DNA from 4 places in the Paenibacillus sp. PK3_47 genome. Region 1 is predicted to be linked to each of the others. Evidence: riboswitches for the same ligand, from Rfam matches in the RefSeq annotation. Region 1 holds a riboswitch; each other region holds the start of a gene.
The links. Region 1 has a riboswitch for cyclic di-AMP ahead of C2I18_RS14820 (hypothetical protein). Riboswitches for the same ligand answer to the same signal wherever they lie in the genome.
Positions count from the first base shown of each region.

Region 1 (4,905 bases):
CAGCACTGTCGTCTTGAAATGCGGCTGCATATCAAAGTAATACGGCTCGTCCTCAATGACAAACTCCTCCATGCCCTGCATAATCGGATGCTCACGCGCCGGGATCTTCATCTGCAGCGCAGTGTAGGCCGGATGGTGGGTGAAGTAACCGCCCAGCATCCCGCCGAGCTCCTGGTTCCGCTGAAGGGAGATACCGTTGTGTATGGCAAGCAGGCCTCCTCCTCCGGCTACATAAGAGAGCAATGCCCCGCTCTGTTCCGGCGGAAGCGGATCATCAAGGAATTCAGTGTAGGCAACAATAAGCTTGCAGGCAGCAAGCTTCTCCTTATTCAGCAGCCCGTAATCTTCGGTGCATTCCACCTGAAAATCAGGAGACAAAATCGCTTCAAGTTCGCGGTCGACACCGGCAAACGGATGATATTTCACCTCTGTATAATCCCCTATCGCAAGCGCTCTCAAGTCAGACATTCCTTAACGCCTCTTTTCCTGCAGAATTTGTTGTTACCAGGGCCAGTGATTGCCGTCAAGATCGAGATAAGCCGGCTCTTCACCCATGTATTTCTTATGGTCCAGCACAAGACTCATAATTTTGCCGGCAGACTCCTCCGGGGTAATCGGTGCTTCTACGGCTTTTTCGCCATGCATGTAAGTCTGGATCCAGCCGGGGTGAAAAACCATGACCTGTCCCCCCATTACCTTCAAATGATTGTGCATCAGGGAGGACTGCATATTCAGCGCCGCCTTGGACATACAGTATCCGTACATATTAATCCGTTTGTTGCGTCCAATACTTCCGGCTTCGGAGGAGATGTTAATAATCAGCTTCTGCTTGCCCTGCAGCAGCAGGCCCATCAGTTCGTTGCTGACCCTCAGCGCGCCGAGCGTATTCACATTGTATATCCGGGCCATGGCTTCATCGTCCATATCCACCAGCATCGTGGCATCATCAGCTTTGTGAATAATCCCCGCGTTGTTGATCACAATATCGACATGTCCTGTGCTCCCTGCTATGGTCCGCGCAGCCTGCTTCACGCTCTCCCGGTCTCCGATGTCCAGAGGAATCAGGTACAGCCTGTCCCTGTACCGGGTCTTCATCGCCGCAAGCGAAGGGGAATCCTGCAGGTACTGCCCGGCAAACACAGTATAATGATTCTCCAGAAGCCAGCGTGCCAGGCACATTCCCAGACCGTGATCAGCGCCGGTAACACAAGCGACCTTTTTAATATAGTACACCCCCTCAGTTTTTTTCCAGTATAGAATGCCCGATCTCTTTCTCACCTTAGCATGGCTATGAAGCATTATCAATGTCCACAGCAGGACGGTAATTTCCTTTGGATAACAGCCCAAGACTTCTTTTTGATTTAATTTTGAACTATGTTACAATCATAGTTACAGGTGCTAACAACTTAATTGTTAACAAACAAAAATCAACCGCAGAAAGGTGAGATTCCTTATGTCTATTCAACAAATCCACACGCTGGATGAACTGAACCAATATGTAGGTCAGCCAGGCAAAAAGCTGCTGTTCAAACACAGCACAACCTGCCCGATCAGCGCCAAAGCGCATGAAGAATTCCAGGCTTACGCACAAGGCTCCGACACTCCGGCTGCCATCGTTCATGTCATTGAGGACCGGCCGGTGTCCAACCAAATCGCTGAGGATTTTGGCATCAAGCATGAGTCCCCGCAAATTTTTCTTCTGGATGGCGGCGAAGTCCGCTGGAACACCTCCCACTGGAAAATTACCCGGGATGCAATCAAGGAAGCCGTGAGTAAATGAGCCAGCCCGTTATTGTCTACTCCACCGCGAACTGCAGCGACTGCAACCAGGTAAAACAGCTTTTGTCAGAGCAGGGCATTGCGTATGAAGTCCGGGATGTCATGACAAGCACCGATTACCAGGAAGAAGTCGAGAAGCTCGGCTTCATGGGCGTGCCTGTTACCGTATTCGAAGACCGTGCAGTCAAAGGCTTCAACCTTCCGGCACTTAAGGAACTCATTGAAGCGGCTGCCCGTTAATCCGGAAACTGCCATAGTCCAATATCACTCCCGTATAGCGAACGGCACGGAAAGCCTCAGCCTTCCGTGCCGTTCGCATACGGGATTTTTATTATGCCCGTCAATAGGTGCCGTCTTCAATTTATCCCCGGGAAGCCGGGCTTTCCGCCAGATACGCGACATTGCCGCTGTGGGAATAAATCACCTGACTTACCCCGAGCCCCTTATAGACCAGTCTTGGCTTCAATGAAGAAGTGATTACGAATATGGATTTGGTCGTCCAGGTCCGGCACATTTGAACATAACGGCAGCATAAGGCCACACTGCTCTCGAACAGATAGACCTGGCCCACCGGGAAGGCAGGCCGGAACCATGTATTCTCATGGCGGGTGTCCACCACAAGATTTACCTCCACGCCCAGCTCCTCCAGACGTTTTTTCTCCGCTGCATTATTCGCAATTCCCGCTATTTTGTAACCTTTACACTTCAGTGTCCTGATAAAATGCTCACCAGCCTTGTTCGGTGCACAAATGAGTACATATTCGTCCTGATCCGCCATCTCTATCTATCTCCTTTTCGATTAGGCCGCATTTGATACAGGTCTATAAAAACACAGCAAAAAACCACAAAGGATCTCCTCTGTGGCTGGTTAGCGGTCACATAGCACTCATCCTCTCTACATACGCTTACGAGGTTAGCTGCCGGATTCGGGCAGTGAGAGTCGCCCTACCTGTCTTCCATGCGAGCATTCTCTCGCACTTCCCCAGGATTCACCCCATAACCGGCTCCGGTCCTTGACCAGGCTGCCGATTGTTGGTTCCCCCGCTTTCCTTAACGGAAATTAAGCGGTTTACATATTCGGTTGTACTTACCCCGATGTTACGCCTTTTAGTTGTAGTTTTCAAGACTCTGCGCGTGAATGACAGGCATAAACTTTTTCGCCTGAAAATCATTTGCCCCCGTTACCCCTTACGTTTGCCGCCTTTTACAAATCTCCATGCCGCTGTACAGCAGCCGAGCAATCCTAAACCGAGAATCAACGTCTGCAGCGCCCCGAGCAGCGTAGAGCCATCCGGGCGGACCAGACTGCTGATAATGATCAGCACGATCGAAGCCGCGACCAGCAGGGGCGTTTGTATGCTTTTTTTCACAGTTACCACTCCTTACTACTTAAAGTACACTATTCTTCTTCATTTCACCAGGCGCAGCCGGATGCACAATTCATACTTTCAGCTAACGCTCAACGAATCCTCAGGCTGTGTTCAGGTATGCCGCCTATGCTTGGCAGTGTAACAAGATCCTTACCGGACAAGAAAGGCGGTTATTCGCTTTATGCCAAAACAACATATAACCAAACGAAAAAAAATAACCATTGCCATTACGCTCAGCACCCTGCTTACAGGCGGTATTCTCTACCAGCTTGCCGACCGTTATCTGATTCAACATGTCGAAGTCGTTGTTGCCGATCAGGCAGTTTCCGGTGCAGAAGCCAATACAGAGGCGGTCAGTACAGCGGCGGCGGCAGATTCAAATGAGGCCGGCCAGGATTCTCCGGAAGCCGTATCCGATGACTGGAACTACAGCAGCGATGACATGGACATCTCTCTTAAGCAGGTCACCACCGGCCGCGGAAGCGACCAGATCACCTATTACATCGCAGATGTGCAGGTGTCTGATGCTTCTCTGATCCAATCGGCTTTTGCCGACAATGCCTTCGGGCGCAACATTACCGGGGACACGTCCGATATCGCTGAGGACCATGATGCAGTCTTTGCGATCAATGGCGATTACTACGGCTTCCGCAGCGATGGAGTCATCATCCGGAACGGGGTGCTCTACCGAAACGAACCTGCCAGGGAGGCGGTCGCCCTCTACGCGGACGGCACGATGGCCTCTTATGACGAAAAGGAGGTATCCGCCGAGAACCTGCTGGCAGACGGCGTTCTGCAGACCCTGTCGTTCGGGCCGGCGCTGATCAAGGACGGCGAGACCGTCCAGGACTTGAACAATGTTAAAATCGACACCAATTTCGGTAACCGTTCCATCTCGAATGCCAATCCCCGCACAGGCATCGGCATGATCTCGGCGAACCACTACGTATTCGTTGTTGTAGACGGACGTTCAGACGACAGCCGGGGCATGACACTGGACGAGTTCGCTGGGCTGTTCAAAAGCCTTGGTGCCACAGAAGCCTACAACCTGGACGGCGGCGGGTCTTCCACAATGTACTTTATGGGCCGCGTTGTCAACAATCCGCAGGGCAGACAAGAGGAACGCGGCGTAAGCGACATTCTCTATCTCGGGGAGGGATAACTCATGACTGTACTTATACCAGCCTATGAACCGGACCAGCGTCTGGTCGAGCTGATCCAAAACCTGCGTGCGATGACCAAAGACCCCATCGTTGTTGTAGATGACGGGAGCGGCGAGCGGTTCAGGAGCATCTTTGAAGCTGTTAAGGAGGCCGGCTGCACCGTGCTCACACATGTCGTTAACCGCGGCAAAGGCCGGGCACTTAAAACCGGATTTCAATATATTCTCGATAATCTTCCGGCTGCAGCTGTCGTATGTGCCGACAGTGACGGACAGCATTCTCCGAAGGACATTGTTGCCGTCGCCGAGGCCAGTGAATCGGCCGGAGGCCGGATGGTGCTCGGCAGCCGCCAGTTTACCGGCAGAGTTCCGCTGCGCAGCCGGTTCGGCAACCGGCTTACCAGCAAGGTGTACGGCGCGGCGACCGGGATCGGCATCGGGGATACGCAGACAGGCCTTCGCGGGTATCCGCGGACCATGCTGGACTGGCTGTGCCAGGTGCCGGGAGAGCGGTTTGAATACGAGATGAATCTGCTGCTGGAAGCACCGTCAAGCGGCTACGGCATTACAGAGCTGCCGATTGATACCATTTAC
Region 1 covers NZ_CP026029.1:3,313,741-3,318,645, reverse strand. Annotated here, with positions in the region: gene C2I18_RS14840 (ThuA domain-containing protein) at 1-468, opposite strand, end outside; gene C2I18_RS14835 (SDR family NAD(P)-dependent oxidoreductase) at 502-1,233, opposite strand; gene ytxJ (bacillithiol system redox-active protein YtxJ) at 1,454-1,780, shown strand; gene C2I18_RS14825 (glutaredoxin family protein) at 1,777-2,019, shown strand; gene C2I18_RS14820 (hypothetical protein) at 2,141-2,557, opposite strand; cyclic di-AMP (ydaO/yuaA leader) riboswitch at 2,666-2,856, opposite strand; gene C2I18_RS14815 (hypothetical protein) at 2,961-3,149, opposite strand; gene C2I18_RS14810 (phosphodiester glycosidase family protein) at 3,331-4,311, shown strand; gene C2I18_RS14805 (bifunctional glycosyltransferase family 2/GtrA family protein) at 4,315-4,905, shown strand, end outside.

Region 2 (4,905 bases), 600 kb from region 1:
ATCAATATCGGATTTAACCGGGAAACGATTCCAAGTACTATGCAGCTCGCCGAATCGCATGATTATATTTATGCAGCCGTCGGCTGGCATCCCCAGGATGCAATTGACATGAAGGAAGGAGATCTGGAGTGGATCGCATCCTTGTGCAGCCATCCCAAAGTAGTCGCCATCGGCGAGATTGGGCTTGATTATTACTGGGACACTTCTCCCAAAGAGGTACAGCATGAGGTGTTCCGCAAGCAAATCCGGCTGGCCCGCGAGCTGAAAATGCCAATTAGTATTCATAACCGTGATGCCCATGAGGATGTGGTGCGTATTTTGCGTGAGGAAAAGGCAGACGAGATCGGCGGAGTCATGCACTCGTTCTCCGGGAGCTGGGAAACGGCCAAAATGTGTCTCGATCTCGGGTTCCATCTGTCCTTCGGAGGGCCGATAACCTTCAAGAATGCCAGGGTGCCCAAGGAGGTTCTCGCCCAGACCCCGCTGGACAGATTACTCATCGAAACGGACTCTCCATACCTTACACCGCACCCGTTCCGGGGCAAGCGAAATGAGACTGCTCATGTGAAGCTGGTAGCTGAGGCAGCCGCGGAAATAAAAGGGATTGATTTACAGGAATTAGCTGAAATTACGTATGCGAACGCACTGGAACGATTTGGGATTGTCTGAAAACGGGAGTAAAACAGGTGAAAAATAGAGTATAGCCGACCTATTAAACTTTTTTAATAAAAAAATGGCCGATTATTACAAATTTTTAATCATTTTTTTGCTTAAACGTGGTTGAACCGTCCTTTACAACATGCATCAAAACAGGATATCATCTTTTCAGTGCAGTGAGCTGTTGTTACTGTGACAGTCACTGATTCATGGATCGTCTCGCTGAGTCTCCGTACGGAGAACGGGGGAACCAATATTGCACTGCTGCATGCCAGTACATAGAGTACAACACGTAATATGCGCAGACATTATTTGATTTCTTCACGTGGTCTTTGGGGTGAATTTGAGGGCAACCGCCATGAGCGGGTGACCTGAGATAGGGCGTCTCTCTTATGCCCGAACCCGACAGCTAACCCCGTAAGCGCAAAGTAAGAGAGGCAACCTCGTGCATAACATTCCCGCGTATTCTGACATCCGGAGAAGCCACGAAAGAGTCCTCTATGAACTCTTTTTAGGCTTCTTTTGTTTTGAATAATGCGAATGAACCCGGCATACTGTTATATAACAGTGTTCTGGAGCCACTATGCCGAGCAGGCGATCCATGAGCAGGAAACGCTGAAGCAATGCGGGCGTATCCTGTTGCAATCTCAAACCTAGTTTCGTCACAAATGATGCAGTCTACATGATATACAACTTGGACGACGGGGCTATGTAAGGAGGATGGAGAGAATGGGCGTATTCCAACCAGAAGTATCCCATGATTCGCAATCATCCAGCAGGTCTTTCGCATTACGGTGGAAGCAAGTGAATCCTCGCGTACTTTCGCTTGCAGGTGTGGTATCAATCGTTATCGCGCTGCTTATTCTGCTGTACGTACACGGTCAAGGCAATAAAGTAATAAATTTAGTAATAGACGGGAAAGTGCTGACGCTGGAGACGCGTGAGGCACTGCTCAGTGATGTGCTGGCCAAAGAACAGATTACAGTCCAGCCGCATGATAAAGTATCCATAGGCCTTGGCGATGAAATACAAGACGGTGACCGTGTCGTCATTACCCGCGCGCAGGCGATTAGTCTTACTGTAGACGGGGCAACCAAAACACTGTATACCACCGAGAAATCGCTCGGGGATGCCATTACCAAGCTGGGCTACAGCCTGGAGGGCAACGACAAGATTTTCCCTTCGCTTGATACCGCAGTATCATCCGGTATGGAGGCCAAGATTGTCCGGATCACCAAGCAAAAGGTAGAACGGACGGTAAGCTTGCCTTTCCGGGTTATCAAAACCGCAGACCCTTCCCTGTACGTAGGGGACAACAGAGTTGCACAAGCAGGCAAGCCGGGTGCCATTGTCCAGCACATCGAGAAGATCTATCAAGATGGTGAGCTGGTTTCCATGAGCATGGTCGGCAAGGAAGTTGAGACGGTTACCAAAGACAAGATTATTGCCGTTGGTACGAAGCCGGTTCCTAAGCCCGTTGTAGTTGCTGCAACAACATCCAAACCAAAAACAACTTCCAAAACCACCGCAAAAGCAGCAACAACTGCAAAATCTGCAAAAGCTGCAAAAACCAGCAACGTCGTGCACAAGGCAGGCGTAGACTTCCAGTACAAAAAAATGATTAAAAACGTATCCATGACGGCATACTCATCTGAAGAGCCGGGCATTGGAACACGGACTGCTTCCGGCACACGCGTAACGGAAGGCCGTACTATTGCTGTAGATCCGAATGTAATTCCTATCGGCTGGTGGGTGTACATTGAGGGATTAGGATTCCGCCGTGCAGAGGATACCGGCGGTGCCATCAAAGGCAATAAGGTGGATGTATACTACGATTCACTGAGCCATGCCCGTAACTTTGGGCGTAAATCCCGGACTGTTTATGTGATTGGACCTGTAAAGCCGGAGCTCAATTAGCATGTTACAGTCTTTTGCAAATTAGCAGGTAATAAGCTATAGTGAGGGTAGCACTTAACGAACGGATGCTGCTCATCACTTATACATTCTTTAGCCAATAAGAAGGGGAGCGAATCCTCTTCTTTTTGTGTTGTAAGGGAAGGAGCCGGAAGATGATCAAGGAATTAATTGTGGTGGAAGGTAAAAGCGATACGGTTGCCGTCAAGCGTGCGGTAGAAGCCGATACGATAGAGACAGGCGGTTCTGCAGTGGACCGCAGGGTGATTGCCAAGATTGCGCTGGCCATGGAGCGCAGGGGAGTTATTATCCTCACGGATCCGGACCATGCCGGTGAACGCATACGCAAAATTGTGTCTTCCAAGGTGCCCGGTTGCAAGCATGCCTTTATACCGGAAAAGGATGCTACACGCAAAGGGGACATAGGGGTGGAGAATGCTTCCCCGGAGGCTATCCGGCATGCCCTTGCCCATGTGCATACCTCCTTTGAAGGGGCTCCGGCACTGATTGGCATGGATGAGCTTATTGCTGCCGGAATGATTGCCCATCATGAGGCGGCTGAACGCAGAATGGCGCTGGGTAATCTGCTTGGCATCGGATACTGCAACGGTAAACAGCTATACAAGCGGCTGGCTATGTTTGGCATCACGCGGGAGGAGTTTCAGGCTGCTCTCGCACAAATTGAACAGGGAGGCATTACCTCATGAGCGGCAATGATCATATCTCATCTCCATCAAGGACCAAAGAAATTATCCAGCGCTATGGATTCTCATTCAAAAAAAGCCTGGGCCAGAACTTTCTGATTGATCAGAACATTTTGGACAAAATCGTCGACGCGGCAGGATTAAGCAGCGAAAGCGGTGCTCTGGAGATCGGGCCGGGAATCGGTGCCCTGACTGAGCGGCTGGCAATGACCGCCGGAGCGGTGACCGCTGTGGAGATTGACCGGAGACTGATTCCAATTCTGCGGGATGTCCTCTCCTCCTATCCCCATGTAAAGATCCGGAATGATGATGTCCTCAAAGTTGACCTTAAAGAGCTGTTCGCCGAGGATTTTGCGGGAGTGAACAAAGTCAGCGTTGTCGCCAACCTGCCCTATTACGTAACCACTCCGATCCTGATGAAGCTGCTTGAGGAGAAGCTTCCGCTGGATAATATCGTGGTCATGATCCAGAAGGAGGTTGCCGAACGCATGGCAGCCTCCCCGGGAGGAAAGGAATACGGGAGCCTGAGCATTGCTGTGCAGTACTACAGTGAGCCGGAGCTGGTTACGATTGTGCCCCGTACGGTATTCATTCCGCAGCCTAACGTGGAGTCCGCTGTCATCCGTCTGAAGGTCAGAGACCGTCCGCCGGTAGAAGTGGAGAATGAGAAGCATTTCTTCGAGGTGGTGCAGGCTTCCTTCACCCAGCGGCGCAAGACGATTGCCAACAACCTTAAGGCACGTTTCTTTCCGGGAGAAGGACGGGAACGCCTGGAGGCGCTGCTGGCCGAGGCTGGCATAGAGCCTACACGCCGCGGAGAGACGCTGAGCCTTGCAGAGTACGCAAAGCTAAGTGCTGTGCTGCTGGCTGCAGGAGTCGTGTAAGAGCAGGAAATACTTTTAAAATCATGCTCTATAAGAACCAACCGTGACCTTTGCCCATACGATGGGGGTAGAGGTGGTGTTGTCATGAATTTAGGAGATCTGGTCGTTCGCAAATCTTATGGTGGAGATGTAACGTTCAGGGTTGAGAATATTGTGCAGAACAGGGCCGTCATCAAAGGCACAGAATTCCGCCTGCTGGCGGATTCCCCCCTGAATGACCTGGTACAGGTGCCGCCTACCCGTATTACACAGCGGGGGCAGCGGGCACAGATCAAGGCTGATGAATCGCTGACCCAGCTGAGAAAGGACCGGCAGGAGCAAAGCAAGCGCAGCGGAGAGACTGTTACAGGCGCCTGGAACCAGTCTCCCAAGGAGCCGGCTTATTTTGAAGTGCCGGGCAAGGTGCTGCATCTGGACGGAGATGCATTGTATTTGAACAAAAGCCTCAGCCTGTATGAGCAGCTGCGGATTCCGGCAGAGGGCCATCATGTGCATGAATCCAAAATGGCGGATACCCTATACCGGCTTTTGCCCAGAGTACGTCCCGATATTGTGGTAATCACCGGACACGACGGTGTACTAAAGCAGCCCCATGCATACGATCTGTACAGTCTGGCCAGCTATAAGAACTCGCAGAATTTTGTAGCAGCTATCCGTGCGGCAAGGGAGTATGAGCGTAATTTTGATGCGCTGACTATCGTGGCAGGCGCCTGCCAGTCCCATTTCGAGGCGCTGCTGGGTGCAGG
Region 2 covers NZ_CP026029.1:2,717,767-2,722,671, forward strand. Annotated here, with positions in the region: gene C2I18_RS12195 (TatD family hydrolase) at 1-669, shown strand, start outside; cyclic di-AMP (ydaO/yuaA leader) riboswitch at 868-1,097, shown strand; gene C2I18_RS12200 (resuscitation-promoting factor) at 1,387-2,574, shown strand; gene rnmV (ribonuclease M5) at 2,727-3,278, shown strand; gene rsmA (16S rRNA (adenine(1518)-N(6)/adenine(1519)-N(6))-dimethyltransferase RsmA) at 3,275-4,159, shown strand; gene yabG (sporulation peptidase YabG) at 4,244-4,905, shown strand, end outside.
Region 2: linked by a shared signal. The riboswitch ahead of C2I18_RS12200 (resuscitation-promoting factor) and the one ahead of C2I18_RS14820 (hypothetical protein) in region 1 are both predicted to bind cyclic di-AMP.

Region 3 (4,905 bases), 2.1 Mb from region 1:
CGGGCGAAATGAGAAGCACAAATACCTCTGAATCCGCAGAAATCAGCCCCAGCAGCGAAATGAGAGGCACAAATACCTCCGAATCCGCACAAACCAGCCGCAACGGCGAAATGAGAAGCACAAATACCTCCGAATCCGCAGAAACTAGCCGCAACGTCGAAATGAGAAGCACAAATACCTCCGAATCCGCAGAAACTAGCCACACCGCGAAATGAGAGGTACAAATGCCTCCGAATCCGCAGAAACTAGCCACACCGCGAAATGAGAGGCACAAATGCCTCCGAATCCGCAGAATCCAGCCACAACGGCGAAATGAAAGGTACAAATACCTCCGAATCCGCAGAAACTAGCCACAATGGCGAAATGAGAAGCACAAATACCTCTGAATCCGCAGAAACCAGCCACAATGTCGAAATGAGAAGCACAAATACCTCCGAATCCGCAGAAATCAGCCACAGCGGCGAAACGAGAGGCACAAATACCTCATAAGCCTAACCATTATGCTAGTTGAAGGACAAATTGCAATTAGGATGAGCCTATATCCTATACATACTGATAGTTTCGATTGGCAGTGGGCACTGTAATTTCACTGAACCGCTAGCTGCAAGGAAAAGAGGGGTGAGGAAAAGCAGAAAAGCGGAAAAGAGGAAAAACAGAAAAGCAGAACAGCAGAAAAGCGGAAAAGAGGAAAAGCAGAAAAGAGAAAAATGAAAAGAGGTATGGAGAGAAGAGGATAAAAGAATAAAAGGAGAAGAAGAGAAGAGAAGAAGAGGATCAGAGGATAAGGGGGCCATAACCGGCCCTTCACTTAATCCCCCCAACCCCCTCTCAGCGCTGCGTCAAATTTGTATTGTACTATTTCTCATATTTCCTAAAGTATCCCCACCCTCTCACCGATATAAAAAAAGTGGGCAGCTATGTCCTAATGATTACATTAATGTTACTTATTTTTACTATTTTCATAGATGAAGGTTTTGATGAATTCAGGCGCTGACCACGCAAAATAACCCTGATTTTTACACCTGACGTAACATCAGAAGGAAGTTTCAGCAATTTTCACGTTGCCGTGCAGAATTTATGTTATCGCAGTTTACACAGGAATATATGAAATAGGATTGACAGGAAGAAGCAGGATACAATACTATTGAATCAATAGTTACAAAAAATTAATGAGTTGTTGCCGAATTTCGTTTCGAAAACGGGGGAACCAATCTTGGGTGAATTATTCTTGAAGGCAAAGGAATATAGGGAACCTTTAACCGAACCCTCAGCTAACTCCGTAGGCATTGAAGGGAGAAAAGGTTTCTGAAAAAGTTCATTTTGTCTCTAATGGGAGCTGCAGTTTTATTCACGTCCACTCCAGTCAGCACATACGCCAGTACATCATCACTGAATAGCGAAGTTCAAGAGGTATTGGGAACCCCTTACCAATGGGGCGGTACTACAACCGCCGGTTTCGATTGTTCCGGATTTATTTTGTACATTATGGAAAAATTCAATTCAGGTGACCTGCCGCGCACCTCAGCCTCGCAAGCCAAAGCCGGCACACCCGTAGCTAAAGATGATCTCCGTGAAGGAGATCTGGTATTCTTCAATACGCTCGGCTCCGGAATCTCGCATGCAGGTATTTATATCGGTGACGGTGAGTTCGCTCATTCTTCCAGCAGCAAAGGTGTAAGAATCAGCAAGCTCACAGACTCCTATTACCGCGACCGTTATGTGACTGCCCGCCGTGTAGTGAGCGAGACCAGCTACAGCAAGATGGCCAACTAATATTTATAAGTATAATCATGTCAAAGAACAAGCTGTCTCCGGCCGCCGGATGTCAGCTTGTTCTTTTTAATATACTTACGGTGAGGCTAAGAGCTGTACACCGCAACTTCCTCCGTCCGGTCGTCCCTCCGGATCTCCAGCAGCTCCATTGCAGCAAAAGCCCTGATTCCGTGCAGGTCGCCTCCGTTTACAGTGAACGAATCGCCGCTCCGGGCAGCCTGGGCCAGGCCGTTCAGCACAACCTCTCCATGCCCCGATAAAATAACCCAGTGTTTGCCGCTATGCAGGCAAGGCATCTCAGGCATCTCATGCCCTGGCAGCAAAAACAGCTTAACCGTAAGCACAACCTCTCCTTCATTTCCGGTCCGGTCCAGGACCATATAATGCCCCCAGGCGGTTTCTCCGTAACCGGCCTCTGCTGAAGGCGGATGCACAATGTCTTTAATGGCATTCGCCTCTTGTTTACCGGCAATCAGGATGCCGTCCGGACTTCCTACAGCAACAATATCCGGAACACCGATGACAATCATGGGCAGCTTCAAGTCGTTCACAATATGTGTATTCCCGCTGTTTCCCCAGATTCCTCCGGGTCCTGTCACCGTCTGCTGCAGCCGGGCAGTCAGCGTATCCCAGCTGCCCAGATCGCGCCATTCCCCTTCGTGACGGAGCACTGCAGCTTTGCGGGTCCGTTCGGCTATTTCCTTGTCAAAGCTGCGTACGGGAAAACCCGGGTACAGTGCGGTGAAGGCAGCCGGCTCCGCAGGGAGTCCCATTTGCTCCAGATGGCTCAGCATAAAGCCGAGCCTGAAAGCAAAAACCCCGCAGTTCCACAGCGCGCCGCTCCTGATCAGCTCCCCGGCCTTAGAAGAATCAGGCTTTTCTTCAAAAGACAGGACAGGGGAATAAGCCGTGTTACCGCCTGGTTTCTCCGGAAGTATGTAGCCATACTGATCCGAAGGATGGGCGGGTCTTGTCCCAAGCAGTACAAGCTCGGCTTGTGAAGCGGACAGAATATCCGTGAACTGATGGAAGCACTGAAAAAATCCGTCATCGGCATACATATCTGCAGGAGCCACGCATATAGTATCTTCCGGTTTAGCCTTGCGGGAGGCATACAAATAAACTGCAGCTAATGCAGCTGCCGTAAAGGTTCCGCGTTTATGCGGCTCCCCGAGAACTTCGTACCTGTTCCCCGTATACCGGCGCACGAGGGATGTCTGGTCCTCATGTGCCACGAACAATGCTGATGGGCTGAGACTGCTGTTCTCCAGCTGCCGGCACACCCGTTCAATCATCGACTCGGTGCCCCCGCCGGGAGCCGGCAGCAGCTTCAGGAACATTTTTGAGCGGACAGGGCCTGACAGCGGCCACAGCCGCTGCCCGGAACCTCCGCATAACAGGATGGTATGCAAGGCTGCCTTCCTCCTTCACGCTTAATGCCTGGCTGGAATGGAATATGCCTTACGCTGATGGAAAGACAAGGAGCGGTAGGAGCGTGCCAGCTTTTGAAGCTGTGTTTTTTTCAGCGTGCCCGCAGGTGTTTTCAGGGATTTATTGCCCGCGCTCTTCAGGATCACTGCGTCCTTATTCCTGCTGTAGACATAATTGGCATACGTCTCGAATTCGGAGAAACCGAACTGCTTTTTCTTGTTGATGCTGCGGATAATGGCGGCATGCCAGGGCATGCCGTGCCGGGCTTCTATTTTCCTTTTGAGCGCGGCCAGCCTGGTTTTCTCGAACAGCATATAGTGGGTTACAAAGGATCTGGGAGAAGGGGCGGCTGTGCCGAGCAGCTTACGGTAAGTAACAAAGTATTCCGGCTGGCTCCAGCTGCGGCAGTAAAAAATGCTTTTCCCGTTCGCCCGGAACCGGTGCGGAGTAATGAGAACTGTATCGGCATCAACAACCAGGAAGAATTTTTCCCGGCAGATATGATCCCCGTTCATTTTCAGCAGCTGCTGGTAGAGCCAGCCTGAACGGTTCCAGCGCGTCGAGGAGTAGCGGATATCCTTTTTGGTAAACGGCAGTACGGTAGTCTCATTTACAAAAACACAGCCTTTGCGCGAGCACAGGCTTCTGATGCTGCTGCTGTCCGGGGAAACGATGTAAATATTGCTGATCGGATGGCGGACATAGCGGCGCAGGCTGTCTATCACATGGGGCAGGGTGGCGAGATCCTTTTCAATGGCCGGGATCAGGACGTCTATAGGAGGACCGCTGACACTCCGGCCTGCAGTAGTAGCTGGCATAGGTTCATCTCCGTGCACAAATTGACACCTCAGCGTCTGCACTAGGATATGTCTGCTAACCCTGTTTTGACCGGGCGGCGGCCGCCATAAAGTTAATCTTCCATTACGGGACAGATGATTTATTCAGCACAGCTCCATCCTGCATACGATACTGTGACATTGTAAAACAGGGCGGGACATCCCACCCGGACAGGAGTGTGCAAGTGTGAAGGATAAGCAGAAACAAACCGGATCAAGCAAATGGTTCAAGACCAAGCTGCTGCTTCGCAACAAGGCGGTGAAGCCTTTTATTCCAGATACCCGCAGATTCAGCAAAGTGAGTCTTGAGCAGATGATCCACAGCTATGGAATGGTCTACGTCAAGCCGGAGCGGGGAACCTATGGGAACGGTGTAATCCGGGCCGAGCAGACCGGGCGGCAGAGCTATACTTATCAATATGAAGAAACCGTCCGCCATTTTGACAGCTTTGATGCTTTTCATAAGAGTCTCGCGAAGAAGACCGGAAGCCGGAAATATCTCATTCAAAAAGGAATTCACCTGCTGAAGCACAATAACCGCCGTTTTGATATCCGTGTCATGGTCCAGCTCAGTCCCAAAGGGAAATGGGAGGCGACCGGTATCATCGGCCGGCTCGGGCATCCGCGCAAAATCGTGACCAATTATCATAGCGGCGGCAAGCCGACCGCGATAGAGAGTCTGCTGTCGGCCCATCTGTCTGAACGCAGGCTTGCTGTGCTGACAGAAGAACTGAATACACTCGGGACCAGGATCGCTGCCCATATGCAGAAAACCTATCCCAAAATGAAGCAGATCGGCGTGGATGTCGGACTCGACCGGTCGCTGACGCCGTGGATTATTGAGGTAAATATGAACCCTGATCCT
Region 3 covers NZ_CP026029.1:5,373,311-5,378,215, forward strand. Annotated here, with positions in the region: gene C2I18_RS23230 (hypothetical protein) at 1-92, opposite strand, end outside; gene C2I18_RS23235 (hypothetical protein) at 262-489, shown strand; cyclic di-AMP (ydaO/yuaA leader) riboswitch at 1,169-1,301, shown strand; gene C2I18_RS23240 (C40 family peptidase) at 1,306-1,773, shown strand; gene C2I18_RS23245 (sugar phosphate nucleotidyltransferase) at 1,860-3,185, opposite strand; gene C2I18_RS23250 (DUF6492 family protein) at 3,207-4,022, opposite strand; gene C2I18_RS23255 (YheC/YheD family protein) at 4,228-4,905, shown strand, end outside.
Region 3: linked by a shared signal. The riboswitch ahead of C2I18_RS23240 (C40 family peptidase) and the one ahead of C2I18_RS14820 (hypothetical protein) in region 1 are both predicted to bind cyclic di-AMP.

Region 4 (4,905 bases), 530 kb from region 1:
GGACACGCACCGGATTAATATTTTGCTCGGGGAACAGGACCTGGCCTCTGTGGTTCTTATCTAAAAACGGGAAGTTCCTGCTAAGCGGTTTGCCCGATGCATGCGTGCCGTGGTAAAATTAAGTTGCCGAGTACTATCCGCCGGGATTTATGAATACATTAAACCGAAAAAAGCCTTCATCCTGGCGCATCCCTTGGGCTTTACTGAAGCTGAGGGATGTTTTGTTTAGGGCTTGGGGATATGTTACGGGCTGGGCGTTACGGGCTTACTGCTAATCAAGTAAGGGAGGAAGCAAATTGCAATTTACGGAGGAAGAACTGCGTGAGCAGGTGGGCAGGCTGGAAGGCTGGAAGCTGGACCAGGATATAATGGTACGCAAATACATGTTTAATGAATATATGAAGGGTATCGCCTTTGTGGATGAGGTTGCTGCCATCTCGGAAGCTTTTGATCATCATCCGCACATTACAATCGATTACAAAACAGTGATCCTGCGTCTGTCGGCAAAAGAAGGGGACGAACTGGCCGGATTCGACTTCCGTCAAGCACATGAATTTAACGAAGCTTTTGAGAGAACGCGCTAGTACGGCTGATCGTGAACTAAAATACTATGACTATATAAAAGATGCCCGTGAGTCGGATAAGCTTACATCCTTCTCACGGGCATTTGTATTCAATTCAGATCTTATTTTTTCTCTGCCAGCCACAAGGCGACATTGGCAATTTCCTCGGGGGCGAGCTTATCTTTGAAGGATGGCATCTGTCCGCGCCCTTTGGTCACGATGCTGTAGAGTTCCTCCGCATCATGTTCTCCTCCCGCCTGCTGAAGGCTAGGGCCCATACCGCCCTGTAGCTGGTCTCCGTGGCAGGAAATACAATTAGCTTTTACAGCAGCTTCAGCGCTTGCCGCATCCAGGGTAACCTGAGGCATCGTCGGCTTGTTCTCTTCAGCTACCTCTTCTTTGCCGGGCAGTGTAAATAAAAGCACTACGGCAAAGGCACAGGCGGCAAAAAACAATCCGCTCATGATCCATTTCTGCATCTCCATCCGTCCTCTCCATGTAAGCTGCTTCCTACATTATACAAAAAGGTAAAGCGTTATCATAGAGTTTGTGTCAAAAAAACGAACGATTTTTAAAAAAGATCTACCTCAAGCTCAGGGAAGTTCTTGTTCCTTGTCATAGACCATGCAATAAAAAGGTTTGTTACCGGTAGGTGTAAGCCTTTCATAAGTATCTGTAATCGTGAATCCGCATTTCCGGTAAGTTTTGATCGCCCGCTGGTTCCAGGTCAATACCTCCAGATCAATCTCCCGCTCCGGATAGCGGGCCTCAGCCGCCTGAACTACAGCTTTTACAAAGAGGTGACCCATTCCCTGACCGCATAGATCCGGGCGCATCCCAATCCCCAGGCGGACCACACCCTCCATAGGAAACAGCTGGGCAAAACCGCACAGCACTTTCTGATCGTTAACTACAGAGACATATTGTTCACTGCGGAGGCCGGGATCACCGAACTCAATCCCCAGAGCCTCCATCTGGTCCCAGGGCATCCATTCATAAATATTGTAAGGAGGTTTATAATTCCACTCACAGATCTCCCGGGCGTGATGGACCTCCATAGGCACTACATGAAAAGTAACGGGGGAGCTGATCATAATGCAGCCGGCCTCCTTTTCTCGGGATTTAAGCCTGATATATCTAGATTATATCCAAAAACAAAGCTGTACGACGCGCTAAAAAATATTTTACGGAAATGAAAAAAATGGGAGTTACTGCTGTTTGGCGGGGAAAGAGAAGGGTAAATAATGTTATAGACAAAAAAACAGGCCCTCCCCAAGATTTCGGCAAAAATCCTGGAAAAGAGCCTGTAACCATGCAGCTTACTGCACGTCGTCATTATCTTCGGAGTCAGCAGCGACTTCCTTGTAAGCGTCTGTGCTCATGATGCGTTTGGCGCCAACGTAGCGGTTGACGTAGTAGCTTTCACTCAGCGAACTAATGGTTACACCACGCGAGGAGGAAGCATGCGCGAACTTGCCTTCTCCAACATAAATACCGACATGGGATACGCCCTTACCGCTTGTATTAAAGAATACAAGATCTCCAGGTCTCATCTCATCCTTGGCAATGGCCGTGCCCATTTGGTACTGGGAGCCGGATTGATGAGGAAGCTTGATCCCGATTTTATTAAAAACGTACATTGTAAATCCGGAGCAGTCAAAGCCGTTAGTGGATACACCGCCGGATACATATTTAGTCCCGATGGCACTGTCGATCACTTTATCCATTTTGGAATCAGCGGAAGCGCTTGCGGCTCCAAGGGTAAAGATAATGGAAAAGCTTAGTACTGCTGCTGCTAACTTCTTCTTCAAAAGTAGATACCCCTTCCAAATGCCTACGAGGTTAGCTTAAGGGTTCGGTTGAAGGTCCCCTATGACCCCTCTGTGAATAGGAGGTCAATTCACCCAAAGTTGGTTCCCCCGTTTCCCTAAACGTTAGGGAACTCGGCATGACTGTTGATTAGGATTAGCTGCCGTTCAATACATGACAAAACGATTGTAAAGACCGGATGAATAATTACAAAAATGTTACTATAACTTCACTGCGATTATTGTAGCAAAGAAGGAAGCACTTGGCAATCACTTAAAACATATTAATGCAGAATATATGCCTGGTTGAAAGCTTGACTTTGCAGAAAAGACAAGGGTTTTGAATTTTTTTACATAATGCTGTTTCAGGGCTCCTGAATGAGTGTATAGGTATAATAAGGAAATACAAAAGGAAAAACCCGGAACTGATTACGGCAATAATCAATTCACGGGTCTCTATAAGTTATATTTGTTTATTAGAGGAATAAGTATTCGGGGAGAGTTCAATCGTAAGCGACAGCCTTGTAAGCTGTTGTGCTCATTACGCGTTTGGCGCCAACGTAGCGTTTGGACCAGTACGAATTGCTCATCGATGTGATGGTTACACCGCGTGAACTGGAAGACTGTGCAAATTTATTGTTTCCGACATAAATACCGACATGGGATACGCCGCTGCCAAAGGTATTGAAGAATACCAGGTCGCCGGACCGCAGATTGCTCTTCGATACAGCTGTACCCATGCTATATTGTGCTTTGGATGTGCGGGGCAGAGTAAGCCCGATGCTCTTGAATACGTATCTGGTGAATCCGGAACAGTCAAAACCGGCGGTGCTTGTACCTCCGAATTTATATGTAGTTCCAAGGGTTTTTGTGATAACAGCATCCATCTTGGAGTCTGCAGATGCACTTCCTGCTCCTGCTCCCAGTGTGAAGGCCAACACAAGCCCTAATGCTGCTGCGGTGACTTTTTTCTTAAAGCTATGACTTTTCAAAAGATGTACTCCTTCCAAGGCCTGCGAGGTTAGCTTAAGGATTCGGTAGAAGGTTCCCCTATGATCACTCTAAAGCGAGATCAATTCACCCAAAATATGGTTCCCCCACTTCCCGGTGCTGGGAATTTGGCGTGTTATGCACCAGAATAGTGTCGTTGCGTTAAGGTCAAATGTCTAAGCTTACATAAATTCAGACGAAATAGTTTCAAAAGATTACAAAGTTGTTACTAGTGGTACAGGCATTATTGTAACAGAGGTTTTACAGTTTTGCAAATAAACTAAATCACTTTGTAACCGGCAAAAGAGTCACGCCCCTGATGCAGGGGCAGTGACTCTATGTATTATGCCAGGCAGGCAGAGAAATTATTGTGGAAATGTTTTGCTGCGCCATAGCTGATATTGAGCGGCAATATCCCACATTTTGAACAGCGTTGAGGGGAGCGGTGAACATTGGCGGATAAGGAGTGCGGGCAGGCCAGGAAGCAAAAATGCAGCGACTCCGTTCAGCAGCCAGAGAAGAAGTCCTCCTGCAATGAACACTGCTGACACGCCGATAGATGAAATCAGGACTTTGCAGAATACAAGGAGCGAGGACAGTATGCCTGTCCCTCCGGTGTATCCAAACTGCATGTACAGCAGCATTAAGCGGACCAGATACAGGTACACCAGCCAGGCAAGAACATAAGGAACCAGCTTCAGAAGCAGTTTATAGTCAAAAATTCCGCTGAGCAGCAGCGTGTATATTTTGGGAAACAGGAAGTACAGGGGCAGGGCGGCCAGTATCCATTCCGCTATGCTGAAGAGCAGCACCGGAAGCCCGTACAGCCTCATGCCCGGGAAAAAGAACAGCCCGCGTTCCCCCTTTCGCTCCTGATGAAGCTCATGCAGCAGTCCGGCGCGGATAAAAGGGGAGAGCAGCAGCCGCAGCACAGACAGTGCCAGCAGCATCCAGATCCAGCGCTGTACATCAGGATCTGCGCTAAGCGCCATCTGCCCCTCAATGTAATACAGCAGCCTGCCGGTTGAGCTTCCCCCCGCATGGGCATCAGGATAATGCAGCAGCAGCGGGACGATGGCTGACTTTACGAATTTGTACATGAAATAGCCCCAGAGCAGCCGGTAAATGAACAGCAGAATTAAGATATAGAATTGCTCTTTCATACTGTACCAGCTGCGGATTATCGATCTTTTCACCATTGTTCACCTCACCAGACAAGAGTTCCGAGCAGGGTTTCAATCAGGTTGGTTACACTAAGCGTCCAGCGGGAGAGTGTCTTCGGCTCCAGCTCGGCCAGTCTGAAATTGTTGAGATGCCTGCTTTCCAGCAGAACGGAATGCTCCGGATTAATCTCTGCCGACAGGAGAGGCGCTTTGTAGGACAGCTGAAATGTCGTTTCCTTTCTCTCACCGTTCCAGATCTGCTGTACTGTATAACCGTCTGTAAAGGTGAATTTTACAGGCACTTTTCCGTAATCTGTCCCTTTATTGCTGACCTTGACTGCAGATTTATAGCTTGAGGTTTCACCGGCAGCCTTTTTTGGG
Region 4 covers NZ_CP026029.1:2,788,672-2,793,576, forward strand. Annotated here, with positions in the region: gene C2I18_RS12530 (hypothetical protein) at 1-64, shown strand, start outside; gene C2I18_RS12535 (4a-hydroxytetrahydrobiopterin dehydratase) at 297-584, shown strand; gene C2I18_RS12540 (c-type cytochrome) at 686-1,042, opposite strand; gene C2I18_RS12545 (GNAT family N-acetyltransferase) at 1,157-1,657, opposite strand; gene C2I18_RS12550 (C40 family peptidase) at 1,883-2,374, opposite strand; cyclic di-AMP (ydaO/yuaA leader) riboswitch at 2,380-2,522, opposite strand; gene C2I18_RS12555 (C40 family peptidase) at 2,875-3,363, opposite strand; cyclic di-AMP (ydaO/yuaA leader) riboswitch at 3,367-3,505, opposite strand; gene C2I18_RS12560 (hypothetical protein) at 3,727-4,560, opposite strand; gene C2I18_RS12565 (M1 family metallopeptidase) at 4,569-4,905, opposite strand, start outside.
Region 4: linked by a shared signal. The riboswitch ahead of C2I18_RS12555 (C40 family peptidase) and the one ahead of C2I18_RS14820 (hypothetical protein) in region 1 are both predicted to bind cyclic di-AMP.